DNA from 4 places in the Herbaspirillum lusitanum genome. Region 3 is predicted to be linked to each of the others. Evidence: predicted binding sites of a transcription regulator. Region 3 holds the regulator's gene; each other region holds the start of a gene.
What was found. The regulator sigma-54, encoded in region 3, starts transcription at its own class of promoters, with help from an activator protein. The targets are predictions, from matches to a motif close to TGGCANGNAANCTGCTTT.

Region 1 (7,524 bases), on a different contig from region 3:
TGGCGTCGATGCCGGTGTGCGGCATCGCGGCGTGCGCCTGCTTGCCCTTGACGGTAACTTCCAGATGCAGACAGCCGTTGTGCGCGGAGGTGATGCCGTAGGCAAAGCCGGCCGATACCGCGTAGTCGGGCTTGCTCAGGCCTTGCTCGAGAATCCATTTGGGACCGATGTCGCCACCGGCTTCTTCGTCATGAGTAAATTGCAGTTCGATGGCGCCGTTGAGCGCAGCGCCATTTTTCTCCGCCGCGATCAGCGCCAGCAGCGCCCAGGTGTACGTGGCGAAATCCGACTTCGACACCGCCACGCCGCGACCGTACATGACGGGACCGTGTTCGGCGTCCTGGACGATTTCGCCGCCGTAGGGATCCTTGCTCCAGCCGAGGCCGGGCGGCACCACGTCGCCATGGGCGTTCAGCGCGATGGTCGGGCCGCCGCTGCCGAAGCGCTTGCGCACGATCAGGTTGGCGGCCGAGATCATGCCGTTGGCCTTGACCAGCTCATCCGGCACCACGTGCACTTCCACGTCGAAACCCAGTTGCTCCAGCAAGGCTTGGGCGCGCGCGGCGTGCGCGGCGCAATCGCCGGACGGATTGTCGGACGGCACTCGCACCAGTTCCTGCAGGAAACGTGTTTGCGCGGCGTGTTCCGCATCAAGGAAGGTAACTACGGATTGTTGCAATGAAGACGGCATGAGATGACCTGTAAAAGAAAACTGAGGAGAACCGGAGACTGCTGTAAAAACCGCATACGTGATTGTAGATGTAGAAGACTTGCGCCGCGGGCGTTCAACCCTTTGTTCAGTCCCTGTTTATTCGTTGGCCATCGCCCGCGTCCGGCAAAAACGGGCAGCAAGTACGCTTCTTGCATGGGAAGGAAAGTCGTTGTCAAAATGCATGGGCAATATCCGATGAAAAATACACAAATGATTGTCGACAATTGCCATCGCGCGGTTGCTGCGGCAATGACGCCCGCAAAGTGCGACGGAACAATCACTGCAGCGCGTTACCGGTGGTGCATGTCGCGCGCCGCCGCGTCGATTTTGGTGCGCAATCTCACCAAATTGTTGCAGATCGTTTTTCCCATTGTCGACAATGCTGGCCGCCGGTATGACTCCTGCATCGTCGCAAACAAGCCGTCGCTTCCGTTCAACCCTTGATGCCATCTATTCCTGCCATGACCAAACCAAGCAAGACATCCCGCTCGCCCCTGGCTTCGCATCCCGCCGTCCGCGATCATTCGCCGGCCGTCGAGGAGCGCCTCTACCAGGACATCTACGACGCCATCATGGAACATCGCCTGCCGCCGCGCACCAAGCTCACTGAGCAGGTCCTGTGCCAGATTTACGATACCGCCCGGCACACCGTGCGCAAGGTGCTGTCGCGCCTGGCCACCGAAGGCATGGTCGACCTCGAAGCCAACCGCGGCGCCTTCATCGCCAGCCCTTCGCACGCCGAGGTCAAGGACATGTTCGAGCTGCGCAACATCATCGAATACGCGGTGCTCGACAAGGTCGGCCGCGAAGCCAGCACGCGCCAGATCGCCGGCCTGCGCAAGATGGTCGAGGAAGAGCGCAACTCCTACCTGACCGGCGACCGGCCGCGCTGGATCCGCCTGTCGGCGCAGTTCCACCTGGCACTGGCCGAGCTGACCGGCAATGCGCTGCTGGTCGACACGTTGCGCAAGCTGGTCTCGCGCACCACGCTGATGATCGCCAAGACCGAGGCGCCAGGACACAATGCCTGCTCCTTCGACGAACACGACACCGTGCTGGCGGCGCTCGAAAACGGCGACATCGCCCAGGCGCAGGAACACATGGCACACCATTTGCACTTGTGTGAAGACAGGGTCCGCCCCAGCGACGACGATCACTTCGATTTGCGATCGGTGCTGGGCAAGAGCACCTGAACACCGTCTTCTTCATTTCAAAAGAACACATGCAACACATACCAGCAGCAGGCAATTATCCGCGCGACCTGATCGGCTACGGCCGCAACGTCCCTCACGCCAACTGGCCGGGCCGCGCCCGGATCGCAGTGCAGTTTGTGCTGAACTATGAAGAAGGCGGCGAGAATTCCGTGCTGCACGGCGACCCGGCCTCGGAGCAATTCCTGTCTGAAATCATCGGCGCGGCCGCCTATCCGGCGCGCCACCTGTCGATGGAGTCGATCTATGAATACGGCTCGCGCGTCGGCGTCTGGCGCATCCTGCGCGAATTCGAAAAGCGCCGGCTGCCGCTCACGGTATTCGGCATCGCCATGGCGCTGCAACGCCATCCGGAAGTGACCCGGGCCTTCGTCGAACTGGGTCACGAGATCGCCTGCCACGGTCTGCGCTGGATCCACTATCAGAACATGGATATCGAGACCGAGCGTGAACACATGCGCGCCGCCGTCGAGATTTTCCGCGAGCTGACCGGCATGCATCCGCAAGGCTGGTACACCGGCCGCGATTCGCCCAATACACGCCGGCTGGTGGTCGAGCACGGCGGCTTCGCCTACGACTCCGATTACTATGGCGACGACCTGCCGTTCTGGACCCGGGTGGCGCTGGCCGACGGCAGCGAGCAAGCGCATCTGGTCGTGCCCTACACGCTCGACAGCAACGACATGCGCTTCGCCACGCCGCAGGGCTTCAACACCGGCGAGCAGTTCTTCCAATACCTGAAGGACAGCTTCGACGTACTGTACGCGGAGGGCGAGGAAGCCCCGAAGATGCTGTCGGTCGGCATGCATTGCCGCCTGCTCGGCCGGCCGGGCCGCTTTGCCGCGTTGCAGCGTTTCCTCGACTACGTGCAGTCGCATGAGCGCGTGTGGATCTGTCGCCGCATCGACATCGCCAACCATTGGCGCGAGCAGCATCCTTACGCCGGCTGAACGGATTTCCGGAGAATCAAAAAAGGCTGAACACCGCGTTCAGCCTTTTTACTTTCCTACGCCTGCCACCTGATCATTCGCCCTTGGCGCCTGCCTCGAACCACTTGCCCAACAGGGCCCGTTCGTCGTCGGTGATGTTGGTCATGTTCCCCAGCGGCATGGCCTTTTGCACCACGGCTTGCTGGTAGATCTGCTGCGCATGCTGCAACACGCCGTCCTTGCTGTCGAGCAGGATGCCCTTGCCCGGCACCGGCATCAGCGTCGGTTTGGCCGCGTGGCATTGGATGCAGCGCGTTTCGATTACTTGCTGCACTTGTGCGAAGGAGACGGCCGGCGCGTTTTGAGTCACTGCGGACGCAGGCTGCAGCGCCGACTTCGGCACGATCCACGCGGCCACGCCGGCCAGAATCACGACGGCCGCGGCCGGATACTGCCACTTGAACACGCTCTTGTGCCTGAGCACGAAGAACTGCCGGATCAGCACGCCGGCCAGCATGATCAGCAGCAGCACCAGCCAGTTGTTGCCGGCGCTGTAAGTCATGCTGTAGTGATTCGACAGCATCGCAAAGATCACCGGCAGCGTGAAGTACGTGTTGTGCACGCTGCGCTGCTTGCCGCGCTTGCCGTGGATGGGGTCCGGACTCTGTCCCGCACGCATCGACGCCACCATCTTGCGCTGGCCGGGGATGATCCAGAACAGCACGTTGGCGCTCATCACGGTGGCCAGCGAGGCGCCGGTCATGAGGAAGGCCGCGCGTCCCGAAAACACATGGCACGCCACCCAGACCGCAACGACGACATAGAGCGTGACCAGCACGCCGACCACGCGGTCGCCGCCCGGCTTGTCGCCGAACAGACGGCAGATGGCGTCATACACCAGCCAGCCCGCAATCAGGTAGGCCAGCGCCGCCAGCACCGCGGTAGTCGCGGTCATGTCGAGCACATGCTTGTCGACCAGGAAGGTGCCCGCATTGAACAGATACAGCACCGAGAACAGCGCGAAGCCGGACAGCCAGGTGCTGTACGACTCCCAGAAAAACCAGTGCAGGTTTTGCGGCAGCGTCTTCGGCGCCAGCAGGTATTTCTGCGGATTGTAGAAACCGCCGCCGTGCACCGCCCACAGCTCGCCGCCGACGCCCTTCCCGAGCAGCGCGGGATCGTCCGGCCGGGTCAGGCTGTTGTCGAGCCAGACGAAGTAGAACGATGAGCCGATCCAGGCGATCGCCGTGATGACGTGCAGCCAGCGCAGCAAGAGATTGAGCCAGTCGAAAATGTATGCTTCCATTGCGCCCCGCGTAGTGAGTCGATACCGGAATTGTTTATACCATTACTGACGTCGAAAAAAATGCCGGATCCAAGGACCCGGCACCGAAGGAACTGGGCATGCCGAAGTGACGCCCACATCGGCATGCCCGCAGAAACGCTTAGAAGTGGTATTCGGCGCGGATCATCGGCGTCTTGGCCAGGGAACCCGGGACGTTGTGCGGGTTGCCGAACTTGTTGCGCCAGTATTGATATTCCAGACCGACGCGGAAGGTGTTCTTGCCCATGCCCATAGGCATGCCGACGTCGTACATGATCTGGCCGTCGAAGTTCAGCTCGGGCGCAGTGCCGCCGCCGAATTCGTTCTTGCCCTTGGCGGCGATGTAGTTCACGTAGCCTTCAAAGGCGAAACCGCTGGTGCCGAACGGGATACCCCAGGCGGCGTTCAGCATTGGATGCGTGTCATAGGAGTAACGGCTGCTCATGCGCACGCCGTTGTTGAGCGGCTGATTGCTTTCCCACAGCGCCAGCAGGCTGATGTTGAGGAAGCCCGGAACATCCAGCATCACCGTCGGACCGGCAACGATCATGCGCTTGCGCGAGCTGTAGCCGGGATCGTTTTTAGTGTTCCAGTCAAAACCTGCGGTCAAGCCAAAACCCCGCGCAGGGCCGAAAGAGAGATCCTTGCCGGCGACCTTGCCGATATCCAGCGTATGGCGATAAACAATATAGGCTTCTTGCGATTCGGCGTCTTTGCTATCCGACATCAGCAAATCGACGTTCAGGTAGTTGGTGCCGTATTTGTAGCCGCTGGCATGCGTAAAGTTGACGATTTTTTTCGCGATGTCTTGCGAATTGAACGGCTCGGCAAATTGCGTACCGTAGCGAATACCGATCGAATTGTCGGCCCATTCGGCGGCGTTGGCCGACATGCTGCCCATGGCCGACACAGCCAGCGCTGCGGTAGTCAAGCACATCCCCATTGCACTCTTCTTCATACGTTTTCTCCCTTTGCGTTTCATTGAAAAATAAATCCGGATCCCATCGCTCGTCACGGAGGTAACGCGCGCTCCTTCATTTGCTCACCCATGTCCAACTGGTCTGGCATCGCACCCGGCAAACACCGATGCGCAATCCGCCGGGTCCATCAATGCAAACGCCATGCCAGCCGAAAACAAGACGGCGAAAAACTGTCGACAATGCGGCCGCGGACGCGACAGCCAGGCAAAAAATGAACCCGGAGAAGAAGACGTCCCCGCAGCGGCCGGAGTCGCTGCACAGAGTGGAAAACAGCCCGCCCCGGCATGCCCTTGAGATGGTTGCAACGGAAGATTGTCGACAAAATATAGAACGACAGTACTAAACCTGTTTATCGACAAACACCGCTGTTTACAAGGCTTACGGGGGCGTAAGAATACTGTTTTTAGTGCAGCTCTTGCTAGAGCGGTGCAGCAAAGCACCAAATTGTCGCAAATGAAATTTTGGATTGTCGACAAAATAAAGCCCGGCCGCGGGCCGGCCGCAGCGCTGCCTTCGCTGTCGCTGCCGTGCGAGGTTCTTGGCACAGTAAATGCTTTTCAACGAGACATCGTTTGTACATCGTTTGTAGAAGCCTGATAACAAAATCGAAGCGCATTGGCGACATCTCTTCACCTGTGCCTCAATCCACCGACCAACTGAGTCATCCACTGAATAACCAACGGGAAGCCCGCCATGCACGCCAACAAGCTCTTCAAGTTCACCGCCGCCCTGCTGCTCAGCGCCGCCTGTTCGGCCTCTTTTGCGCAGGAAACCAAGATCAAGTTCCAGCTCGACTGGCGCTTTGAAGGTCCGTCGGCGCTGTTCCTGGTGGCCAAGTCCAAGGGTTATTTCGCGCAGGAGAAACTGGACGTCGTCATCGACGCCGGCAGCGGCTCCGGCAACGCCGTCAATCGCGTGGCGTCGGGCACTTACGACATGGGCTTTGCCGACATGGCGGCGCTGATGGAATTCACCGCCAACAACCCGGGTTCGCCGGGCAAGCCGATGGCCGTGATGATGGTCTACAACGACACGCCCGCAGCGATTTTCTCGCTCAAGAAAACCGGCATCAAGACGCCGGCCGACCTGACCGGCAAGAAGCTGGGCTCGCCGGTGTTCGACGCCGGCCGCCGCGGCTATCCGATCTTCGCCAAGGCCAACGGCCTGGACGCCTCCAAGGCCAATTGGATCAGCATGGATCCGCCGCTGCGTGAAACCATGCTGGCGCGCGGCGACGTCGACGCCATCACCGGCTTCTATTTCACCTCGCTGCTGAACCTGAACGCGCGCGGCATCAAGGATGCGGACATCAACGTGATGATGTACCCCGACTACGGCGTCAAGCTGTACGGCAACGCCATCATCGCCAATGAAAGCCTGATGAAGACCAATCCGGAAGCGCTCAGGGGTTTCCTGCGCGCCTTCGCCAAGGCCACCAAGGACGTGCTGGCCGATCCCGAAGCCGCCATCAAGGTGCTCAAGGAACGCGACGGCCTGATCGACGCGAAGCTGGAACTGCGCCGCCTCAAGCTGGCCATCTCCAGCGCCATCGCCACGCCGCACGCCAAGGCCGAAGGTTACGGCCAGGTGTTCCTGCCGCGCCTGACGCTGATGGCCTCGCAAGTGTCGGATGCCTACGGCACCAAGACCCGCGTCAATGCGGAAAAGATCTGGACCCCGGCTTACCTGCCATCCAAAGAACTGCTCAACGTGTTCGGGAAATGACATTGCACGCCGACACTATTGAAGCAGCTGTGGACGCTTCGGCCGACACTTTCGTCGACTTCCGCCGCGTCTTCCTGTCCTACGACGGCTCCGACGAATTCGCGGTCGAAGACATTTCCCTGCAAACCAAACAGGGAGAATTCATCGCCATCGTCGGCCCGTCCGGCTGCGGCAAGTCGACCTTCATGAAGCTGGCGACCGGCCTGAAACGTCCCACGCGCGGCAGCATCTCCATCGCCGGCGCCGACGTCACCGGTCCGCTCAAATTCGTCGGCATGGCCTTCCAGGCGCCGACGCTGCTGCCGTGGCGCACCACGCTCGACAACGTGCTGCTGCCGCTGGAAATCGTCGAGCCGTATCGGCGCGACTTCAAGAAGAACAAGGCGCAGTACGCCGAGCGTGCGCTCAAGTTGCTCAAGACGGTCGGCCTCGACGGCTATGCCGACAAGTTCCCGTGGGAACTGTCGGGCGGCATGCAGCAACGCGCGTCGATCTGCCGCGCACTGATCCACGAACCGAGGATGCTGCTGCTGGACGAACCGTTCGGCGCGCTCGACGCCTTCACGCGCGAAGAGCTGTGGTGCGTGCTGCGCGACCTGTGGACCGAGCGCAAATTCAACGTCATCCTGGTGACCCACGATCT
Region 2 (7,524 bases), on a different contig from region 3:
TGGTCTCTTCTCTTGAGCTCGCTTGCGAGCCTCCTCTGTCGGACTCTCTTCGGTTACATCTTTCTTGGTCTCGGGTGCGCTTCGGGCGTTGTCCCTCATTTTTTTTCAAGGAAGTAATAACATGTCTACAAGTCAAACAGGTACGGTCAAGTGGTTCAACGATGCAAAGGGCTTCGGCTTCATCACGCCTGATCAAGGCGGCGACGATCTGTTCGCGCATTTCCAGGACATCCAATCGAACGGTTTCAAGAGCCTGGCCGAAAACCAGCGCGTCTCGTTCGAGCGCGGCACTGGTCCTAAGGGCGAAAAAGCCACCAATATCAAAGCGATCTAATCGCATGATGTAACGCGAAGACCAAGGTCTTCGCGACATCCAAGTCCGGGATTCACAAACTGACGGCACCATGCAGATAGCATGGGTCGTTGATGGAAAAATTCCCGGCACCGCAGTTTCTGCGGAATAACAAAGCTCGCTACGGCGGGCTTTGTTGCATTCAGGGCCGACATGTTTCAGCTATCATCGCCGCATGGGCGCGGGCAATGGCTACGCGACCTCCGCACCAGCTTCCTTGAGGAATGAGAGCGCGCCTGAAACCATTTTCCGGAATGCTGCTAGAATCAACTCATCGTTTTATTATTTGCATTCATCCTTCATGTTCATCGCCGCCCTGTCCTGCCTGTTGTCGCTCAGCCTGTATGTCCTGGCTGCGCAGACGCATGCGCGCGCAGCCGCAGCCGGTAAACAAAAGAAACAGTCGCTCATCTGACCGGGGCGCGCTGTCCTGTCAGGTGGGCTGACAGGATGGCCAACGCAGACCGGACACGTTCCCCTCGCTAGTTCTCCTTGCACCTGCCGACAGACATTCAACGGTCTGTAACGCAGTACATTTTCATGGAGAGCAGCAATGCGTTCTTTCGACGGTATCTGGATTCCCCTGGTCACGCCCTTCCACGACGGCAAGATCGATTTCCCCGCTTTGCAGGCGCTGGCGCGCAGCATGTTCGACGCCGGCGTGTCCGGCCTGGTCGCCTGCGGTTCGACCGCTGAGGCGGCCGCACTCGACGACGGTGAACAACTGACAGTGCTCGACGCCGTCCTCGATGCGGTGCCGGGCTGTCCGGTGGCGATGGGACTGGCCGGTAATCGTCCGGTTGCGATGCTTGAAAAGATGCAACAAATCCAGCAGCGCCCGATCGCGGGATTGCTGGTTCCGGCGCCGTATTACGTCCGCCCCTCGCAGGAAGGCTTGCGTGCGTTTTTCCTGGCGATGGCCGATGCTGCCGAGGTGCCGGTGATCGTCTACAACATCCCGTACCGCAGCGGTATCAACATCGACGCCGCCACCATTCTCGCGCTCGCCGACCATGAGCGCATCGCCGCCGTCAAGGATTGCGGCGGCAGCGCGGCGGCCACCATGGACCTGATCGCGCATGGCGGTTTGCAAATTCTGACGGGAGAAGACGAACAGATTTTCACCACGCTATGTCTCGGCGGCAGTGGCGCAATCACGGCAGCGGCGCACATCCGTCCCGACTTGTTCGTGCGCGTGGCGCAGCTGGTGCGCGCGCAACGCCTGGCCGAAGCACGCGAGCAATTCTATGAATTGCTGCCGCTGATCCGTCTGCTGTTCGCCGAGCCGAATCCCGCCATGATCAAGACGGCGTTGGCGATGATGGGCATGCTGCGCGACGAATTGCGCGCGCCGATGCTGTCCAGCTCGCCGGCGCTGCACGAGCGCTTGCGCCGCGAGCTGTCGCGGCTCGGTTGCCTGTAGGCGCCCGGCCAAGGCAAGCCCGCCACGGCGGGCCGCTGGCGATGCCCTGCTTGACATACGGACAACATCGCTGCTGAACGCGGCGCATTGTTCATTGTTACAAATCGCCAACATGAGGCAGCGAACCAAGTTTTGAAGGTCCCGTCATATCTCTATCGCACTGTGTCGAGGAGGTCATGTGGCAAACCTGGAATCGCATCAAGCACAACCAGCCCAACAACAAGCGCACCAACCGCGCTGGCGCATCGCCGATCTGGATTTCTCGCGCATCGATCTGCAACGCGTGCGTCACGATGAAAACACTTTCTATCTGGTGACCTGCGCCTCGTTCGTCGAAAGCGGCTCCGATCTGTATACCCACAACCTGGTCGACTTCTTCCATGACAATGAAAAAGTCGCGGCCTGGCTGCGCGAACAATGGGAAGTGGAAGAGTTGCAACACGGGGCGGCCTTGCGCGCTTACGTCGAGCACGTCTGGCCCGAATTCGACTGGCAACAAGCCTACGACAGCTTCCTCGCCGAGTACGCGGACTACTGCAAGGTCGAGCTGCTGGAGCCGACCAAGGCGCTGGAGATGGCCGCGCGCTGCGTGGTCGAGACCGGCACTGCGACCTATTACCGCGCATTGTCGCGCAGCGTGCAGGAGCCGGTGCTGCAGGAGCTGGCGGCGCGCATCTCCAACGATGAGGTCAATCACTACAAGCATTTCTATCAATACTTCCGCCAGTACCGCCGGCGCGAAGGCATCGGCCGCTCGCGCGTGCTCGGCACACTGAGTCGCCGCACGCTGGAAATGCGCAACGAAGACGCCGACTGCGCCATTCGCCATGCGCTCAAATTCCGCGATCCGGCACGCGCCGGCGACGTCGCTTATTTAAGAGAACTGAGCGCGCGCATGAATGCCACCGTGCGCACCAATTTGACGCCGGACATGGCCTTGAAGATGCTCATGCGCCCGCTGGAGCTGCCTCCCAAGGTGCAAACCTGGGTGCAATATCCTATCCGCCAACTGATGCACTACGTGTTTTTGCGCTAAAAACAAACACAAACCCTGCAATTTGCTCCGTTCTGGGGCGATTCTTCGTTTACCGCACCGCCACCATTTTTAGCATCACTAAAATGGTGCGATAGTGCGCGAGGGCTTCTGCAAAGCCGGAAAAATCACAAGAGATTGATCGGAACTCACTTCGTCAATAGGCGTGAGTGCGAGCTTGTCCTGTTTGGGATGAGATGCAAGGCGCGAATCGAGGTCAAGACTGGGCGTCTTGACCTCGATTCGCAACGCAGCAGATCGCCCAAACAGGCCGCTCCCTTCGGTTCTTCCCAGAGAGGGCGCTGGCCGCGTTGCACTCCTTGCGCGTAGCACCGCTACGCGACGCGTCGCGCGCCTTGCCAGCGCCCTCTCTGGGAAGAACGCATCTCACGCCTATTGACGAAGTGAGTTCCACTGTCATTGGCACGCATTCTGCTAAAGCAGGAAGGCAGTCAACAAACTCTCATTGATTCTTCTAACTGTAGGAGCACTTCATGTCACGTCGTACTATCCTAAAAGCAACAGCACTCGGCGCGTTCGCACTTGCAGCTTCTTCCTGGCTCCCTGCCGCATTCGCTGCGGACACCATCAAAGTCGGCATCCTGCATTCGTTGTCAGGCACCATGGCCATCTCCGAAACATCGCTCAAAGATGTGGCGCTGATGACGATTGATGAAATCAACGCCAATGGCGGCGTCAATGGCAAGAAACTTGAGCCCGTGATCGTTGACCCTGCATCCAACTGGCCTCTGTTCGCTGAAAAAGCGCGCCAGCTGATTTCGCAAGACAAGGTTTCCGTTGTGTTCGGCTGCTGGACTTCGGTCTCGCGCAAATCGGTGCTGCCGGTTTTCAAAGAATTGAACAGCCTGCTGTTCTACCCGGTCCAGTACGAAGGCGAAGAGTTGGAAAAGAATGTCTTCTACACCGGCGCAGCGCCTAACCAGCAAGCCATTCCTGCCACCGAATACCTGATGTCGAAAGAAGGCGGCGGCGCCAAGCGTTTCGTCCTGCTGGGCACCGACTACGTGTATCCACGCACCACCAACAAGATTCTGCGCGCCTTCCTGCACAGCAAGGGCGTGAAGGATTCCGACATCGACGAAGTCTACACGCCGTTCGGTCACTCCGATTACCAGACCATCGTCGCCAACATCAAGAAGTTCGCAGCCGGCGGCAAGACTGCAGTGATCTCGACCATCAACGGCGACTCCAACGTGCCGTTCTACAAGGAACTCGGCAATGCCGGCCTGAAGGCGACCGACGTGCCTGTCGTGGCGTTCTCGGTGGGTGAAGAAGAACTGCGCGGCGTCGACGCAAAACCGCTGGTCGGCCACCTGGCTGCCTGGAACTACTTCGAATCCGTGAAGAACCCGGTCAACACCGCCTTCATCAAGAAGTGGAAAGCCTACGCCAAGGCCAAGGGTCTGCCGAACGCCGACACCGTCGTGACCAACGATCCGATGGAAGCGACTTACGTCGGTATCTACATGTGGAAGCAAGCGGTTGAAAAAGCCAAGACCACCGACACCGACAAGGTGATCGCAGCGATGGGCGGCCAGACCTTCAAGGCGCCGTCCGGCTACACGCTGGAAATGGACAAGACCAACCATCACCTGCACAAACCAGTGATGATCGGCGAAATCAAGGCCGACGGTCAGTTCAACGTGGTCAACAAGACCAAGACCACCATCCGTGCGCAACCATGGAGCCCGTACATTCCGGGCAACGAGAGCAAGCAAAAGATGTAATGCAGGCGCTTGCCAAGTTTGGTTAGTTGAGCAGTTCCCGCCGCATGTTCCATGCAGCGGTTTGCAAGACCTTGCACCGGGCGTCCGACATCCCGCCCGGTGCAATCCATGCCGCATCCCTCATTGGAATGCATGCATGAATCTCAGATAAGCGTCGTGAGACCGACTTTCTTTCCGTCTTGCCTTGCCACCGAAAAGAACCATGAGACTTCTCCCCAAGATAATTGCGTCCGCCTTGCTGACAGGCTGGCTGTGCACCCAGGCGATCAGCGCGCATGCCGCGATCGATCCGGCGCTGCTCAAGCCGCTGGCCGGCGACGACCCTGACGCGCGCATCGCCGCCGTCACGCAGATTGCTGCGCTGGCCAATGCCGACGCGCAAAAGATCCTCAACGCCATCAACAGCGATGCGCTGTACGCCACGCCTGCCGGCGACGTGCTGATCATTGAAGACAGCGACGCCTTCAATCCTGCCACCGACAAGACTGGCCCGGCGCCTGACGACGCCGAAGGCATTACCGTCAACAACCGCCTGCGCGGCGTGGTCGAAGGCGCGCTATCGGGACTCAAACTGTTTTCGCCGGACCGCGCCGCGCGCCTGACCGCCGCGACCGAATTGCTGAAGACCGCCGACGCCGCACAAACCCCATTGATCAGCAAAGCGCTGGCGGCGGAAAAAGATCCGCAAATCCAGGAAGTGCTGAAGCAGGTCGTCGCCACCGCCAACCTGCATGCACCCGATGCAGCCACGCGCAAGGCCGCCGTCAAGGCCCTCGCAGAGACCACCAACGCCAGCCTGAAACCGGTGCTGGAACAAATGCTGGCCAAGAATCCCGACGGCAGCTACGTCGAACCCGATGAAGGCGTGCGCATTGAAGCCGTGCGCACCGTGTCGGCACTGGATCGCCATCTGACCATCACCGAGTTCGTCGGCAAACTGTTCTACGGCGTCTCACTGGGCAGCGTGTTGTTGCTGGCCGCGCTCGGGCTGGCGATCACCTTCGGCCTGATGGGCATCATCAACATGGCGCACGGCGAACTGCTGATGATCGGGGCGTACACGACTTATGTCTGCCAGCTGGTGTTCCGCAAATTCTTCCCCGGCGCAATCGACGCCTACATCGTGGTCGCGTTGCCGGCCGCCTTCATCGTCGCCGCTGCGGTGGGGATTGCACTGGAACGTCTTGTGATCCGCTGGCTCTACGGCCGTCCGCTGGAAACCTTGCTGTGCACCTGGGGTATCAGCCTGATGCTGATGCAGGCCGTGCGCTCCATCTTCGGCGCGCAGAACGTCGAGGTCGCCAACCCGAGCTGGATGTCGGGCGGCATCACGGTGCTGGGTTCGCTGGTGCTGTCGTACAACCGTATCGTGATCATCTTCTTCGCGCTGTTCGTGGTGTTCGCGGTGTGGCTGATCCTGAACAAGACGCGCCTCGGCCTGTTCGTGCGCGCCGTCACGCAAAACCGCCGCATGGCCGATTGCGTCGGCGTCTCGACCGGCAAGATCGACATGATGACCTTCGGCCTCGGCTGCGGCATCGCCGGTCTCGGCGGCGTCGCGCTGTCGCAGCTCGGCAACGTCGGCCCCGACCTCGGCCAGGGCTACATCGTCGACTCCTTCATGGTGGTGGTGCTGGGCGGCGTCGGCCAACTGGCGGGCACCGTGATCGCCGCGTTCGGCCTGGGCGAAGTGAACAAGTTCCTGGAACCGGTCGCCGGCGCCGTGCTGGCCAAGATCGCCATCCTCGTATTCATCATCGTGTTTATCCAAAAGCGCCCGCAAGGCCTGTTTGCACTGAAAGGCAGGAGCGTGGAATGAGTACCCTCAATCTCCCATTGAAACCTTCGCTGTTTTCGCGTCCGGCCTGGATAGCGATCGTGGTCTTCACCGTGATCCTCGGGCTGTTGCCGATCCTCAATCTGATCTTGCCGGCCGGCCATCCGCTGTCCATCTCCAGCTACACCATCGCGCTGATCGGCAAGTTCATGTGCTACGCGATGGCGGCGCTGGCGCTGGATCTGGTGTGGGGTTACACCGGCATCCTGTCGCTCGGCCACGGCGTGTTCTTCGCACTGGGCGGCTATGCGCACGGCATGTACCTGATGCGCGCCATCGGCCACGACGGCGTGTATCAGAGCGACCTGCCGGACTTCATGGTGTTCCTCAACTGGAAGGCCTATCCGTGGTACTGGTGGATGACCGAGCACTTCTGGTTCGCCATGCTGCTGGTGGTGCTGGTGCCAGGCGTGCTGGCCTTCGTGTTCGGTTACTTCGCCTTCCGTTCGCGCATCAAGGGCGTGTACTTCTCGATCATCACGCAAGCGATGACCTTCGCCTTCATGCTGCTGTTCTTCCGCAACGACACCGGCTTCGGCGGCAACAACGGCTTCACCGACTTCAAGCGCATCCTCGGCTACACCATCACGGCGCCGTCGACCAAGGCGGTGCTGTATCTGGTGACGCTGGCCTTCCTGCTCGGTTCGCTGCTGCTGTGCCGCGCCATCGTGACCTCGAAACTGGGCCGCGTGCTGCAGGGCGTACGCGACTCCGAATCGCGGCTGATGTTCATCGGCTACAACCCGCTGTGGTTCAAGCTGTTCGTGTGGACCTTGTCGGCGGTGCTGTGCGGCATTGCCGGCGCTCTTTATGTGCCGCAGGTCGGCATCATCAATCCGTCGGAAATGTCGCCGGCCAACTCGATTGAAATGGTGATCTGGGCCGCCGTCGGCGGACGTGGTTCGCTGCTCGGCCCCATCATCGGCGCGTTCACCGTCAATGGCCTGAAGAGCTGGTTCACTGCCGCCTTCCCGGATTTGTGGCTGTATGCGCTGGGTCTGATCTTCATCCTGGTGACGCTGTTCCTGCCGCAAGGTATCCTGGGGCTGATCAAGAAACTCAAGAAGCAAGATCCGCAAGACCGCATCAAGGAGGCCGCATGAGCGAAATGTATAACCGCGCAGCGCCGCA
Region 3 (7,524 bases):
ATTCTCGGCGCCATCGTCGGCGAGTTCCTCGGCTCACGCAAGGGACTCGGCAACGCCATCATGCAGATGAACGTCAACCTCGACACCGCGGGCGTGTTCGCCACGCTGTTCGTGCTGTCGGCGATCGGCGTGTGTCTGCATGTGCTGATGAGTTTCTTGCAACGCAAGGCTTTGTTCTGGGCTGACAGTTCGCGGATTCCAACCGTCTGAATGCGCAAGCATAGCCGATCAGGGAAGATCCGGTTCCGGCTCAGCTGAAAATACTTCATCTCCCCGCGCTGCGACAGCTGCTATAGTAAAACGCTCGACAAGACCGTGCCGCACCTACTGGCGCGCACGGCACATCCCATTTCCAGGAAAACAGAGGAGCACAGAAGATGGCAGCACCGAAGAAAATCGCATTGGTCACCGGCGCCGGTTCCGGCATCGGCAAACAGATTTCGCTGGCCCTGCTGCGTGACGGTTATGCCGTCGTGCTGGCCGGCCGTCGCCAGCAGCCGCTGGAAGAAACCGTCAGGGCGGCTGGCGAGTTCGGCGCCAATGCGTTGGTGGTGCCGGCCGACGTCAGCGATCCGGCTTCGGTGAAGAACCTGTTTGCCAAGACCAGGGAGAAATTCGGTCGCCTCGATCTGCTGTTCAACAACGCCGGCATCTTCGCGCCGCCAATGTCGCTGGAAGAACTCAGCTACGAGCAGTGGAAGTCGGCAGTCGACATCAACCTGACCGGCGTTTTCCTGTGTACCCAGGAGGCGTTCCGTCTCATGAAGGAACAGTCGCCGCGCGGCGGCCGCATCATCAACAACGGTTCGATTTCGGCGCACGCGCCGCGGCCGTTCTCGGTGTCGTACACCGCGACCAAGCATGCGATCACCGGCCTGACCAAGTCGACTTCGCTGGACGGTCGCCGCTACGACATCGCCTGCGGCCAGATCGATATCGGCAATGCCTCGACCGACATGACCGAGCTGATGAAGAAGGGCACCTTGCAGGCCGATGGATCGACCCAGGTTGAGCCGACCATGGATGCCGACCATGTGGCGAAGGCGATCCTCTACATGGACAGCCTGCCGCTGGATGCCAATGTGCAGTTCATGACGGTGATGGCGACGAAGATGCCTTTCATCGGCCGCGGCTAAGATATTCTTCCGCAAACAAAAACGCTGCCTCAGGCAGCGTTTTTTTATGTCGGCTGATTTTTCAGACCGGCCCAGCGCGGCGTCAGCGCATGCGGAATGTCGTAGAGGTCTAGCACGCGGCCCAGCGTGTGATCGATCATTTCGGCGATCGATTGCGGGCGGTGGTAGAAGCCGGGCAGCGGCGGGAAGATGATGCCGCCCATTTCGGTAACGCTGGTCATATTGCGCAGGTGGGCCAGATTGAACGGCGTTTCACGCACCATCAGCACCAGGCGGCGGCGTTCTTTCAGGACCACGTCGGCGGCGCGCGAGATGAGATTGTCGGACAGGCCGTTGGCGATGGCGGCAAGCGTCTTCATCGAACAGGGCGCAACGATCATCCCCGACGAGGCGAACGAACCGCTGGCGATCGAGGCGCCGACGTCGCGCACCGGATGGACCACATCGGCCAGCGCTTCGACGTCCTTGCGGCTCATGTCGAGTTCCTGGTGCAGGTTCAGCACACCGGCTTCGGACACCAGCAAATGGGTTTCCACATTCGCCTCGCGCAGCACGTCCAATAGCCGCACGCCGTACGCCACGCCGGTCGCGCCGGTGATGGCGACGATCAGGCGTTGGCGGGGCGGCGTGGAATTTGTAGCGATGGACAGGAGATCAGTCCTTGAACAGGGTTTGCAATTCGCCCGATTCGTACATTTCGCTCAGGATATCGGAGCCGCCGATGAATTCACCCTTGACGTACAGCTGGGGAATGGTCGGCCAGTTCGAGTATTCCTTGATGCCCTGGCGCACGTCGGCGCTTTCCAGCACGTTGACGGTCACGATGTTTTCCGCGCCGCTGGCCTTGAGCAATTGGATCGCCTTGCCCGAGAAGCCGCATTGCGGGAATTGCGCCGTGCCCTTCATGAACAGCACGACGGGGTTTTGGGTAACGGTTTCCTTGATCCAGGATTGGACTTCGCTCATGACTACACCTTCAAAAAGTTCGCAATGCCGCCATTATATGAAAAAGCGGGCGCGTGCGTTGGGAGAGTGCCGTTGTGCAGGGAATGTCTTTCAGGCAACACGGCGCGGTTTATGTTCTGGCCTGCTGTGACCAACATGTAAATGATTTGCGGGATTGCAAGACAGGCTTGGGAGGCAGGCGGAAAATATTCCGTAAAAGATCTTGGAATATTTGAAAGGGTTTGAAAAAAACCAATAAAGTCATGCCGCGAAAACAAGAAAGGGCGCTTGCGCGCCCTTTTTCTGTTGCCGGTCCAGTCCGCCGGCTAGTTGGCTATCACGAGGCAGTTGCGGAAACCGGTTCTTCCGGCAGGCGTTTTGCCATCGAGTGATGGTTTTGTACGCGGTCCTTGTGCTTGATGACCTGGCGATCCAGCTTGTCGATCAGCATGTCAATGGCGGCGTACAGGTCGTGTGCAATGCTCTCGGCATGCAGGTCTTTCCCCTTGATATGAACGTTTATTTCTGCTTTCTGGCGTTTTTCTTTTTCGGTCAGCTTGTCTACGCTGAGAATGACACTGATGTCGATCACATGGTCAAAGTGGCGCTTGATGCGCGTCAGCTTGTTTTGCACGTACTCGCGGATGGCGGGGGTCAAATCGAGGTGATGGCCACTAATGGTCAGATTCATACAGCACTCCTATCGTGAGATTGCTGGAGGTTCTTACGCATTGTCCGGTTGCTTGCAGGCAGCACCAGAACAAAACACCCGAACTCAACAGAACACAGCAACGATGCTTTGCTTCAGAAAAACTTACAGAGATTTGCGGAGATTCACCGGCGGGATTTTGAGCACTTCGCGGTATTTCGCGACGGTCCGTCGCGCCACCACCATGCCCTGTTCCGCCAACATATCTGCAATCTTGCTATCAGAGAGTGGGTTCTTAGGGTCTTCTGCTCCTATCAGTTGTTTGATGAGAGCCCGTATCGCAGTGGAGGAAGCTTCACCTCCGGTTTCTGTTGCGACGTGGCTGCCGAAGAAGTATTTCAACTCAAACATGCCATGCGGGGTCAGCATGTACTTCTGAGTCGTTACACGAGAAATAGTGCTCTCGTGTAGACCTAGTGTATCAGCTATTTCGCGCAACACAAGGGGGCGCATGGCAACTGCGCCATGTGAAAAAAAGTTGCGTTGCCTCTCAACAATTGCCTGGGCGACACGCAAAATCGTGTCGAAGCGCTGACGCATATTTTTAATCAGCCACTTGGCTTCCTGCAGCTGCGAACCGAGCGATCCGTCGCCCTTGGTTTGCTTGAGCGCATTGGCGTACATGGCGTTGACGCGCAGTCGCGGCATCACGTCATGGTTGAGCAAAACCTGCCAGCCGTCCTTGGATGCTTTGACAATCACGTCGGGCACGACGTAGTCGGACCGGCCCGAGGCAAACACCGCGCCGGGATGCGGATGGCACTGGCGGATCACGGCTTGCGCCTCGCGCAGGTCTTCATCGTCGCAACCGAGCGCCTTCTTGATCTTGTTGAAATCGCGCTGGGCGAACAGCGCCAGATAATCCTCGACGATGGTGAGCGCGAGCCGGCGTGTGACAAAGGCAACTTTCGGCAGGCGCCGGATCTGCAGCGCCAGGCATTCCGAAGCACTGCGCGCGCCGACGCCGGCCGGATCGAAACTCTGCAGCAGCTTCAGCGCAATGGTCAGTTCGTCAAGTTCGATTTCCAGTTCTTCGGGCAGGCGTGCGTGGATTTCTTCCAGCGGCTCTTCGAGATAACCGTGGTCATCAATCGCATCGACGATCAGCTCGATCAATGCGCGATCGCGCAGGCTGCGTACGGTGAGGCGGGTCTGCTCCTGCAAGTGTTCGCGCAAGGTGACGTCGTGCGCTTCGAGTTGCGGGCGCGAGTCTTCGTCGTCGGGCGTCTTGCCGGTGCGGGCGACGTCGTCGAAGCTCCAGTCGGCGTCGCTGCCGGCATGCTCGTCGCCGGCCGGGCTGTCCTGCGGATCGCCGGCTTCGCCTTCAGCGGGCGCGGCGCTGGGCGCGCTGTTCTCGACCGGCTCGGCCTGCGCCGAAGGCGAGCTGCTGAGGGCGCCGTCGGCCAGCAGCCGCACGGAATTGTCGAGCGCGTCGTCGAGGCGTTCCAGCAGTGGATTGTCCGACAGGATCTGTTCCAGTTCCTGATGCAGCTCCAGTGTCGACAGCTGCAGCAAACGGATCGACTGCTGCAACTGCGGCGTCAATGCGAGATGCTGGGAGGTGCGAAGCTGGAGGGATTGTTTCATTCAGTTTTCAGTTGGCCGCAAAAATTGCGTGCAGATTACATGCGGAAGTGTTCGCCGAGATACACGCGGCGCACGGATTCATCGGCGATGATGTCGTCGGGGCTGCCGCTGGCCAGCACGGTGCCCTGATTGATGATGTAGGCGCGGTCGCAGATGCCCAGTGTTTCGCGCACGTTGTGGTCGGTGATCAGCACGCCGATGCCGCGTTCCTTGAGGAAGCGCACGATGCGCTGGATCTCGATCACGGCGATCGGATCGATACCGGCGAACGGTTCGTCGAGCAGCACGAAGCGTGGATCGGTCGCCAGCGCGCGCGCGATCTCGACGCGCCGGCGTTCGCCGCCGGACAGCGACAACGCCGGGCTTTCGCGCAGCTTCTCGATCTGCAATTCGTGCAGCAGGCTGTTGAGGCGGCCTTCGATTTCATCGCGGCTGAGCGACTTGCCGTCTTCCTTGCGCAGTTCCAGCACGGCGCGGATGTTGTCTTCCACGTTGAGCTTGCGGAACACCGAGGCTTCCTGCGGCAGATAGGACAGGCCGAGTTGCGCACGCTCGTGGATCGGCAAGCGCGAAATCGCCGAACCGTCGAGGTCGATCTCGCCGCCGTCGGACGGCACCAGGCCGACAATCATGTAGAACGAGGTGGTCTTGCCGGCGCCGTTGGGGCCGAGCAGTCCGACCACTTCGCCGCTGGCGACCTCGAGCGAGACATCGCGCACGACCTGGCGCGCGCCGTAGCTTTTTTGCAATCCGCGTACAACCAGAGAACTGATCGCCATGTTATTGGCCCTTCGAAGAATCGACGCGCGGCTGGATGATCGCGGTGATGCGACCGCCGCCGGGTTTGCTTTCGCCGGTGTTGGTGTTGTTGACCGAATAAAACTCGGCGCGGCTGTCGTAGGAGATGAACTCGCCGTTGACCTCGTCGGTCACGCGCGGGCCGTCCATGCGCTGCATATGGGCACGCGTAAACAGTTTCGAGATTTCAGTCTTCTCGCTGTATTCGATGCGTTCGGCCTGGCCTTCGATCCAGAGGTTCGGACCGCCGTCGCGCTTCTGGCGGAAACTCGCCAGTTGGCCCGGCGCTGCGTACAGGATGGCGAATTCATAGCCGGCCGGGTCGGTGGTCAGCACCACCTTGCCGGCCTTGATCAGCAGCGTGCCGCGCGTGAGCACGACGTTGCCGGTGAAGGTCTTCACCTGCTTGACGTCGTCGTACACCATTTGCTCGGCTTCGATGCGGGTCGGCTTTTCCGTGTCGGCGCGTTCGGCGCGGGCGATGCCGGCGACGCTCATCAGAAGCACGGTAAACAGCGGCAGTAGGGATGTCGTTTTCATAGGATCCTGCGCAAGTATCTCGTTTGATTGTGCCAATTGGCGATAGGGGCTGAGGGCTAACGGCTAACGGGACGGACGTGAGCGCGGCTGGTACGTGCCGCGCACATTGTGGAGCAATTGAAATTCCTGCGTCGCGTTGTTGGCGATCATGCCGGTGCCGGTCATGATGGATTGCCCCATCGTGATTTCCACCGGCTTGTCGGTGCGGGCGATGTCTTCATCGGGCAGCAACAGAAGGTATTCGGTTTTCAGGTGCATGTCTTCGGCAGTGCCGAACGCAGAGCGATCGGCGTTGACGTTGTCATACATGTGGATCTTGCTGTTGTCGTCTTCAATTCTGGCGCGCTGCGAACGCAGGGTCATCGGCGGCTTTTCCTTGGTCAGGCTGGTGATGACGGGCAAGGTCACTTCGAACGAATCGTCGGTCGGGAAATGCACCATCTTCTTGCCGGTGATGTCGTAGCGCGGCTGACCGGTCTCGGACATCTTCACGTAACTGAAATCTTCAACGTAATAATCCGGCTTGCTGCGCGGACGCGCGGCCAGCGTGTCGTCGGTATTGCGCCGCATGACTTGCAGCACCCAGAAGCTGCCCAGCGCCAGCGCCGTCAGCACCACCAGGATGACGATCAGCCGGATGCGCTGCGCTGAGCGTTCGCCGCTGCGGTTGCTCATGCCAGGTAAGCGGCCAGGGCCGCCTCGTAATAGCCTTGCGCGGTCAGGATGAAGTCGCAGACTTCGCGCGCTGCGCCGTTGCCGCCGGCGCTCTCGGTGATGTAGTCGGCGCGTTGTTTGACGTCGTGATGGCCGTTGACGACGCAGGCCGTGAAGCCAACCTTGGTCAGCACCGGTAAATCGATCACGTCATCGCCCAGGTAGCCGCAGGCAGACATCGCGATACCGGTTTGTTCCAGCAACTGCGCAAACGCGACGCGCTTGTCGTGCACGCCCTGGAACACATGGGCGATGCCCAGGTCCTTGGCGCGGCGCAGGACGATCGGCGATTGGCGCGCGGTGATGATGGCCGTGGCGATGCCTGCGAATTGCTGCAGCATCTTGATGCCGTGGCCGTCGAGCGCGTTGAAGCGCTTGACCGGTTCGCCTTCCGGGCCGTAATACAGGCCGCCGTCGGTCAGCACGCCGTCGACGTCGAAAATCATCAGCCGGACTTGCCGGGCGTTGGCGATTGCGGCCGCGCTGGCCTTGCTGAATCGATCCGTCATCAGATTACCTTGGCGCGGGTCAGGTCGTGGATATGCAGCGCGCCCACCAGCTTGCCCTGGGCGTCGGCCACCAGCACCTGGTTGATGCGAAATTCTTCCATCAACTGGACGGCGTCGACCGCCAGCTGATCGGGATTGATGGTGCGCGGCCCGCGGTGCATGATGTCGGCAATCGACGACTTGGTGAAATCTTCACCGCGCTCCAGCAAGCGGCGCAGGTCGCCATCGGTGAATACGCCGATCGGATGGTAGTCGTCGTCGACGACGGCGGTCATCGCCATGCCCTTGCGGGTGATTTCCATCAGCGCCGCCGACAGCGACACATCCGGCTTGACCGCCGGAATGGCGTCGCCGGTGCGCATCACGTCGCGCACGTGGGTCAGCAGGCGGCGGCCCAGCGCACCGCCGGGATGCGAGCGGGCAAAGTCTTCTTCGAGGAAGCCGCGTGCGTCCAGCAGCGATACTGCGAGCGCGTCGCCCATCGCCAGCGTGGCGGTGGTGCTGGCGGTAGGGGCCAGGTTGAGCGTACAGGCTTCCTTGGCGACGCCGACGTTCAGGTGGATCGCCGACAGGCGCGCCAGGCTGG
Region 4 (7,524 bases), on a different contig from region 3:
CAGTAATACTCTGCCCAGCAGGGGCAGTATCCACAGGAACGACCAGCCGAACCAGTCAAGTAAAAATAAGCGCATCCCGCAAGTTTACAGGAAGCGGGCGCTCAAGCTGAAATTTAAGCTGAAACTTAAGATGAAAAAATCCCGCTTCCCTGACCCAAAGCCAAGGAAGCGGGAGTGCGGGCGCAAGGATTTACTTTTCCAGCGGCACCGTCAACGGCTTGCCGTCCTGCACCAGCGACCAGACCAGCAACTTCGCCGGTTTGGTGGCGCTGGCGTTGCGCGACACCAGGTGCGGCGTGTCCGGCGCTTCATACCAGGACTCGCCCGCCTTGTAAGTCACCGGCGCGCCGCCCTGCAGCTGGGAGACCACTTCGCCTTCCAGCACGTAGGCGAAGATCGAGCCGGGATGGCGATGCGCCACCGAGCTTTGGCCGGGACCGTAGGCGACGACCGCCATGACGCCGCTTTTGCCGGGCGCATCGGACAGGGCCTGATGCTGCAAAGGCGTGACGACTTCATCGCCATGTTTGCCGTCGTGGGCGCCGGCGCTGGCCACCATGGCCAGCAAAACGATTAGAAGCGCGCTTTTCGCTGTAGAAATGAATCGCATGTCAGGCTCCTTGTCCGTCGCTGTTTCAGGCGACCGGCATCTTGCGGAAGCCGATGGCGAAACGGTTCCAGGCATTGATGGTATTGATGGCCAGGGTCAGGTTGACCAGTTCGGCATCGGTGAACTGGGCGCGCGCCAGGGCATAGTCCTCGTCGGGAGCGCCGGTTTGCGAGATCAGGGTCAGCGATTCGCTCCAGGCCAGGGCGGCGCGCTCGCGCTCGGTGAAGAACGGGGTTTCGCGCCAGACCGGCACGGCGTACAGGCGGCGTTCGGTCTCGCCGGCCTTGCGGGCGTCGGCGGTGTGCATGTCGACGCAGAAGGCGCAACCGTTGATCAGCGACACGCGCAGGCGGACCAGTTCCAGCAGGGAGGTTTCGAGGCCGAGCTTGCCGACCACGTTTTCGAGGGCGATCATGCCCTTCAGGACTTCAGGGGATGCTTTGTAGAAATCGACGCGTTGTTCCATGGCGATGCTCCTTGGTAAGTTAAGTAAATTAAATCAGTCAGTGAAATCGTTGTGGCCGGTGTGTGTTTGCTTGGCCAGTGACGTCATCATAAGGAGACCACTCCCGGTCGCGGATAACCAATTCCTCGAAAAAACAGGAGACCACTTTCGATCGCCCGGCTAGAATCGCCGAGGAAGCATAAGCAGCAACAAGCAGCAACAAGCCGCAACCAGCAGCGAACAACAAACAAAAACACAGCAGGGAGCAGCCCGCATGGAATTGCACATCGTCATCGAAGGCAGCAAGGATCTGGCCGGGCAGGTTTATCGCCAGCTGCGCGACGCCATACAAAGCGGCCGCCTGGCGCCGGGAGAACAGGTGCCGCCGTCGCGTCTGTTGGCAATACAACTGGGCCTGTCGCGCAAGACCGTATCGGAAGCCTATAGCCGCCTGACGCTGGACAAGCTGCTGGTGGGCCGGACCGGCAGCGGCACCTTCGTCAATGCGCCGCCCGAGCCGAAATCCAAGCCGAAACGTTTTGAAAGCGGCGACCTCGCCTCCGGCAAACTGATCGCGCATTGGCTCGATCAGTCGTTCCCGCTGCTGATGCGGCATGTCGGTCCGGAAACGCGCTCGCAATACGATTTCATGGGCGGTATTCCGGTGCGCAGGCAATTCCCGCAGGAAGAGTGGCGTCAATGCGTGCTGTATGGCTTGCGCCAGATCAGCGAATCGTGCGGTTTCTATGCCGAGACCGAAGGCTTGCCGGCGTTGCGTGAAGCGATCGCACGCCACGTCTCGTTCTCGCGCGGTGTGCAATGTACGGCCGCCGACGTGCTGGTGACCAACGGCGCGCAGCAGGCGCTGGACCTGATTGCGCGGGTGCTGGTGGAGCCGGGCAGCGTGGTGGCGGTGGAGGATCCCGGCTACCCGCCGGCGCGCATGCTGTTCTCGGCGCAAGGAGCCCGGGTGGAGAGCGTGCCGGTGGACGGCGAAGGGATGCAGGTCGATCTGATTCCGGACGGCACGCGGCTGATCTACGCGACGCCGGCGCATCAGTTCCCGCTCGGCATGCCGATGAGTCCGGCGCGGCGTGCGGCCTTGCTGGCGCGTGCGCGTGAATTGCGGGCCATCGTCATCGAAGACGACTACGACAGCGAGTTCCGCTATGAAGGCCGGCCGATGGATTCGCTGCAAAGCATGGACCAGGATGGGCTGGTGGCCTTTGTCGGCACATTTTCCAAGTCGATGAACCCGGAGTTGCGCGTCGGCTACGTGATTGCACCGCCCTCGATTTTGCGCGCCATGACCGTGGTCAAGGGCCTGTCGGACTGGCATACGCCGACCATGACCCAATGGGCGATGGCCAGGTTCATCGACGAAGGCTATCTGCAAAAGCATATCCGACGCTGCCACGGCATCTATGTCGCGCGGCGCGAAAAGCTGCATGCCGCGCTCAACGGCACGCTCAAACCCTGGATGTGCGCGGTGCCGACCACCGCCGGCTTCCACCTGGCGGCGCGGATGACGGCCAAGGTCGACATGACGCAACTGCTGCGGCTGGCGCGCCGGGTCGACGTCGCACTGTACACGCTGGACGAGTTCTATTACCGGGTCAAGCCCGAGCCCGCGCTGTTCTTCGGCTATGGCGCCATCGAGTCGCTCGACATCGAGACGGCGCTGGGACGCGTGAAGACGATCCTGGAAGAACTTGGCAATTGAGCGGCAGTTAAGCAGCAACTGAGCAGCAACTACGCAGCCGACACTTCAGGCCCTGCTCAGACCTTTTCGATCATCGGATAAAAATCGCGGTCCTCGCGCTGCATGCGGTCGAACAGGACTTTCAGCACCTTGTTGGCTTCACTGCGGAAACCGCCCGGATCGGCAGCAACGTGGCCGGCGTCATTCCATTTGCGCGCAAATTCGCCATAGGCTTCGGCGATGTGCGTCATTTCATGCTGGTATTGCTTGCCCATCATGGCCAGGCGCGGATTATTGGCCTCCTGCAAGGCGGGATAGAGGAATTTGTCCTCGATCGACAGGTGGAGCTTGATGACCGAGCTCATCTTGATCACTTGTGCAGCGATGTCGGCGGCGTGTTCGGCGATGCCCAGATGGGAAAACTCCTTGAGCTTGCGGATGTTGTCGAAGATGACGCTGTGCTGGTGTTTGTATTTGTCGATGTCCATGGGTTGTCTTTCATACCTCATCAATTCTGAAAATCGCGCCGGACAGCATGCAGTCCGGCGCAAAACGATTTATCCAGCGTCAATCCAGCGAAGAAGCCGGGCCGAAGAACTCGTAACGGGCCTGGGCCGCCGGAACGCCCAGCTCGTGCAGATGGCGCTTGACGGCCTTCATGAAGGACTTGGGACCGACGAAATAGGCGTCCACGTCCATCGACTCAGGCAGCCAGCGGGACAGCTTGTCGCGGTCGAGGTAGCCGGTCGCATGCGGGGCCGGGTCTTGTTCGCGCGTTTGTTCGTAGCAGAAGAAATGCTGCAACTGCGGATGTTCCTGCGCCAGGTCGGCGATCTTCTTGCCGAAGGCGTGCACGCCGCCGTGGCGCGCCGCATGGATGAACACCACCGGGCGCTTGCCCGGCAGCGCCGCGTCCAGCATCGCCAGCATCGGCGTGATGCCGACGCCGCCGCTGATCAGCACCAACGGGCGCTCGCTTTGCGTCAGGGTGAATTCGCCCGACGGCGGCATCAGGTCGATCTGCTTGCCGACGGTCATGTGGTCGTGCAGGAAGTTGGAAACCTTGCCGTTCGGCTCGCGCTTGACGCTGATGCGGTACATCTTGCTGTTCGGCGCGGCCGAGAGCGAGTACTGGCGGCGCATTTCTTCGCCGTCGACGGTGACGCACAGGCCGATGTACTGGCCCGGGTGGTATTCCAGGATGGCCTTGCCGTCTTCCGGCGCGAAGTAGAAGGAGGTGATTTCGTCGCTCTCGTCGACGCGGCGCACCACGACAAACTTGCGCAGGCCGCGCCAGCCGCCGTCGGCCTTTTCGGTAGCCTGATAGATGCCTTCCTCGGCGCCGATCAGGATCTCGGCCAATTGGCCATAGGCGGCGCCCCAGGCTTCGATGACCTGGTCGGTGGCGATTTCCGCGCCCAGCACTTCACGGATGGCGCGCAGCAGGCAGTCGCCGACCATCGGATAATGTTCGGGCTGGATCTGCAGGGCGACGTGCTTGTTGATGATGGTGGTGACCAGGCCGCCCAGTTGTTCGAGCTGGTCGATATGGCGCGCGTACATCAGCACGCCGTTGGCCAATGCGCGTTGCTGATCGCCGCTGCCTTGATGGGCTTTGTTGAACAGCGGGATGACTTGCGGGTAGTCGCGCATGAGCATCTTGTAGAAGTGCGTGGTCAGCGCTTCGCCGCCGCTTTCGAGCAGGGGGACGGTGGATTTGACGATGGCGCGGTGGACGTCGGAGAGCATGGCGATACCTTTCAGGGTTGAACAAGTGGGACCGAGGTCAAGAATCCTCGTTTTTTGCATCTTCTTATCCCTTCTTAATCAAACTCCATGCCAGACTAAAAATCTTTTATAATCAGTCACTTAAAAAATGACCGAGTCGAATCGACCCGAGTCATAACGACTCATAAGGGTAAAAATGACTCCTAAGCTCATGCTGGACGCATTGATTCCGCTGATGGCCGATCTGTCCAGGGAATTACACGACAGCGAGCGCTATCGCCGTCTGCTGGACACGTTGCGGATGCTGTTTCCCTGCGACGCCGCCGCCTTGTTGCGGCTCGACGGCGAGGTACTGGTGCCGCTGGCGATCAACGGGCTGAGCAGCGACACACTCGGCCGGCGCTTCCGCGTGAGCGAACATCCGCGCTTTCGCGTGCTGTTGTCGAACGTGCCGCCGACGCGTTTCCCTGCCAACTCGTCCTTGCCCGATCCTTACGACGGCTTGGTCGAAGCGCATTCGGGCGAACTTCATGTGCACGATTGCATGGGCTGCCAGATCAGCATGAACGGCCGGCCCTGGGGTTTGCTGACGCTGGACGCGCTCGGTCCCGGACGCTTCGATTCGGTCGACACTGCCTCCTTGCAAGCCTTCGCCAGCCTGGCGGCGGCCACCGTCAACGTCGCCGAACGCATCCATAACCTTGCCGAGACCAGTGAGCAGGAACGCCAGCGCGCCGAAGCCTACCGGCTCGCCGCCAACCAGAGCCGGCGCGAGCTGATCGGCCAGAGCCCGGCGCACAAGCGCATGATGAAAGAGGTGCGGCTGGCCGGTCCGAGCAACATGACGGTGCTGATTACGGGGGAAACCGGCACCGGCAAGGAGCTGGTCGCCAACGCCATCCACGCCGCCTCGCCGCGTGCGCGCAAGCCCATCATCAGCCTCAACTGCGCCGCCTTGCCAGAAACCCTGGTCGAGAGCGAGCTGTTCGGCCACGTCCGGGGCGCGTTTTCCGGTGCGGTCAGCGACCGGCGCGGCAAGTTCGAGCTGGCCGACGGCGGCACCTTGTTCCTCGACGAGGTGGGAGAGTTGTCGCTGACGGTGCAAGCCAAGTTGCTGCGCGCGCTGCAGAGTGGGCAGATCCAGCGCGTCGGTTCGGACGAGGAGCATAAAGTGGACGTGCGCGTGATCGCCGCCACCAATCGCGATCTCGAGGAAGAAGTGCGGCTGGGCCGCTATCGGTCCGACTTTTACCATCGCCTCAGCGTCTACCCGCTGGCGGTGCCGCCGTTGCGCGAGCGCGGTCACGACATCTTGCTGATCAGCGGATTCTTCCTGGAAGAAAACCGTTTCCGGCTGGGTTTGCTGAGTCTGCGCCTGGCCACCGATGCCCAGGAAGTGCTGCTCAATTACCGCTGGCCTGGCAATGTACGCGAACTGGAACACGTGATTGCGCGCACCGCGCTCAAGGCGCTCGGCAAGCATCCCGAACGGCCGCGCATCCTGACGCTGGCGGCCGAGGATTTCGATCTGTCCAATGAGAAGGCGAACGCGCTGTCATCGCACGAGGGATTGCATGAGCAGCAAGTCCAGACCGAGCTCGACCTGCAGAACGCCAGCGGCCTGCGCGACGCCGTGAGCGCCTACGAACGGCGCCTGGTCAGCGCCTGCCTGGCGCGCAACGGCGGCAACGTCGCCTCGGCCGCGCGCGAACTGGGTGTCGACCGCGCCAATCTCAACCGGATGGCGAAGCGGCTCGGGCTGAAGTAGCGCCGATCACGTCAAAACTGTTCCCACGAGCCTGCGTCGTCGTGCGCAGGCGCTTCGCTGGCGATGGTTTTTTTCACCGCAGCAGTCTTGGATGCGGTCTTGACGTTTGTTTTGGCAGGCAGAGACGCCGGCTCGGGCGTGATGTTCACGGTGCGCTTGGGCGCTGTGGCCGTGTGTGTCTGGCCTTGCGGCAAGGCATGGCGATCCAGCTTGAATACGCTGACGATCTGTGACAGGTTGCTTGCCTGTTCCTGAAGCGACTGGGCCGCGGCAGCGGCTTCCTCCACCAGCGCAGCGTTCTGTTGCGTCACTTCATCCATCTGGGTAATCGCGCGGTTGATCTCATCGAGGCCGACGCTTTGCTCATGGCTGGCAGCGGTGATTTCACCGACGATGTCGGTCACGCGTTTGACGCTGCTGACCACTTCGTCCATGGTCGAACCGGCTTGTGCGACCAGCTTGCTGCCGATACCGACCGTGGTGACGGAGTCGTCGATCAACTGCTTGATTTCCTTCGCGGCGGCGGAAGAGCGTTGCGCCAGGCTGCGCACTTCGGAGGCGACCACGGCAAAGCCACGGCCTTGCTCGCCGGCGCGCGCGGCTTCCACGGCAGCATTGAGCGCCAGAATATTGGTCTGGAAGGCAATGCCGTCAATCACGCTGATGATATCGACGATCTTGCGTGAAGATTCGTTGATCGAACCCATGGTATCGACCACCTGACCGACCACGTTGCCGCCCTGGATGGCGACTGCGGAGGCGGACGCCGCCAGCTGGTTGGCCTGGCGTGCATTGTCGGCGTTCTGCTTGACGGTTGACGTCATCTCTTCCATGGCGGAGGCGGTTTCTTCGAGCGAGCCGGCCTGCTGCTCGGTGCGCGAGGACAGGTCCATGTTGCCGGTGGCGATTTCGCTTGATGCGGTCGCGATCGTGTCGGTGCCCGTGCGTACGCTGCTGACGATGCGCAGCAGGTTGTCGTTCATCTGCTTGAGCGCACCGAGCAACTGGCCGGTTTCGTCTTCGCTGTTTTGTTGGATATCGGCCGTCAGGTCGCCGTCGGCAACCTGGCGGGCGATCTTGACGGCTTGCGTCAGCGGCCGCGAGATGATGCGCGCCACCATGATTGCCAACGTCATCGCCGCAATGATGCACAAGGCCAGCATGGCGATGATCCACAGCCGCCCGTTATGGTAAGTGTCATCGGCCAGCTTGTTCGATATGTCCGAGCCACGCTCATTGACAGCGCTCAATTTGTCGAGGATCTCGATCGC

Region 1: a site for sigma-54 is predicted at 5,286-5,303, ahead of DXT88_RS15095 (outer envelope protein). Genes of this name have one in related genera too.
Region 2: a site for sigma-54 is predicted at 3,230-3,247, ahead of urtA (urea ABC transporter substrate-binding protein). Genes of this name have one in related genera too.
Region 4: a site for sigma-54 is predicted at 4,582-4,599, ahead of hmpA (NO-inducible flavohemoprotein). Genes of this name have one in related genera too.

The regions. Positions count from the first base shown of each region.
Region 1 is NZ_QXFG01000010.1:63,704-71,227, forward strand. Features, by position in the region: gene DXT88_RS15070 (M20/M25/M40 family metallo-hydrolase) at 1-691, opposite strand, end outside; gene DXT88_RS15075 (hypothetical protein) at 908-1,156, shown strand; gene DXT88_RS15080 (GntR family transcriptional regulator) at 1,174-1,905, shown strand; gene puuE (allantoinase PuuE) at 1,935-2,873, shown strand; gene DXT88_RS15090 (urate hydroxylase PuuD) at 2,947-4,158, opposite strand; gene DXT88_RS15095 (outer envelope protein) at 4,298-5,134, opposite strand; gene DXT88_RS15100 (ABC transporter substrate-binding protein) at 5,850-6,881, shown strand; gene DXT88_RS15105 (ABC transporter ATP-binding protein) at 6,878-7,524, shown strand, end outside.
Region 2 is NZ_QXFG01000014.1:164,223-171,746, forward strand. Features, by position in the region: gene DXT88_RS20245 (cold-shock protein) at 122-334, shown strand; gene DXT88_RS20250 (hypothetical protein) at 528-767, shown strand; gene dapA (4-hydroxy-tetrahydrodipicolinate synthase) at 906-1,775, shown strand; gene DXT88_RS20260 (ferritin-like domain-containing protein) at 1,963-2,811, shown strand; gene urtA (urea ABC transporter substrate-binding protein) at 3,303-4,556, shown strand; gene urtB (urea ABC transporter permease subunit UrtB) at 4,759-6,375, shown strand; gene urtC (urea ABC transporter permease subunit UrtC) at 6,372-7,496, shown strand; gene urtD (urea ABC transporter ATP-binding protein UrtD) at 7,493-7,524, shown strand, end outside.
Region 3 is NZ_QXFG01000003.1:196,476-203,999, forward strand. Features, by position in the region: gene DXT88_RS02155 (ABC transporter permease) at 1-210, shown strand, start outside; gene DXT88_RS02160 (SDR family oxidoreductase) at 378-1,136, shown strand; gene DXT88_RS02165 (UbiX family flavin prenyltransferase) at 1,181-1,780, opposite strand; gene grxD (Grx4 family monothiol glutaredoxin) at 1,791-2,102, opposite strand; gene hpf (ribosome hibernation-promoting factor, HPF/YfiA family) at 2,419-2,772, opposite strand; gene DXT88_RS02180 (RNA polymerase factor sigma-54) at 2,896-4,377, opposite strand; gene lptB (LPS export ABC transporter ATP-binding protein) at 4,413-5,156, opposite strand; gene lptA (lipopolysaccharide transport periplasmic protein LptA) at 5,158-5,715, opposite strand; gene lptC (LPS export ABC transporter periplasmic protein LptC) at 5,779-6,390, opposite strand; gene DXT88_RS02200 (KdsC family phosphatase) at 6,387-6,938, opposite strand; gene DXT88_RS02205 (KpsF/GutQ family sugar-phosphate isomerase) at 6,938-7,524, opposite strand, start outside.
Region 4 is NZ_QXFG01000008.1:660,988-668,511, forward strand. Features, by position in the region: gene DXT88_RS11480 (DNA translocase FtsK) at 1-75, opposite strand, end outside; gene DXT88_RS11485 (cupin domain-containing protein) at 191-610, opposite strand; gene DXT88_RS11490 (carboxymuconolactone decarboxylase family protein) at 636-1,076, opposite strand; gene pdxR (MocR-like pyridoxine biosynthesis transcription factor PdxR) at 1,330-2,778, shown strand; gene DXT88_RS11500 (hemerythrin domain-containing protein) at 2,835-3,245, opposite strand; gene hmpA (NO-inducible flavohemoprotein) at 3,325-4,506, opposite strand; gene norR (nitric oxide reductase transcriptional regulator NorR) at 4,682-6,253, shown strand; gene DXT88_RS11515 (methyl-accepting chemotaxis protein) at 6,265-7,524, opposite strand, start outside.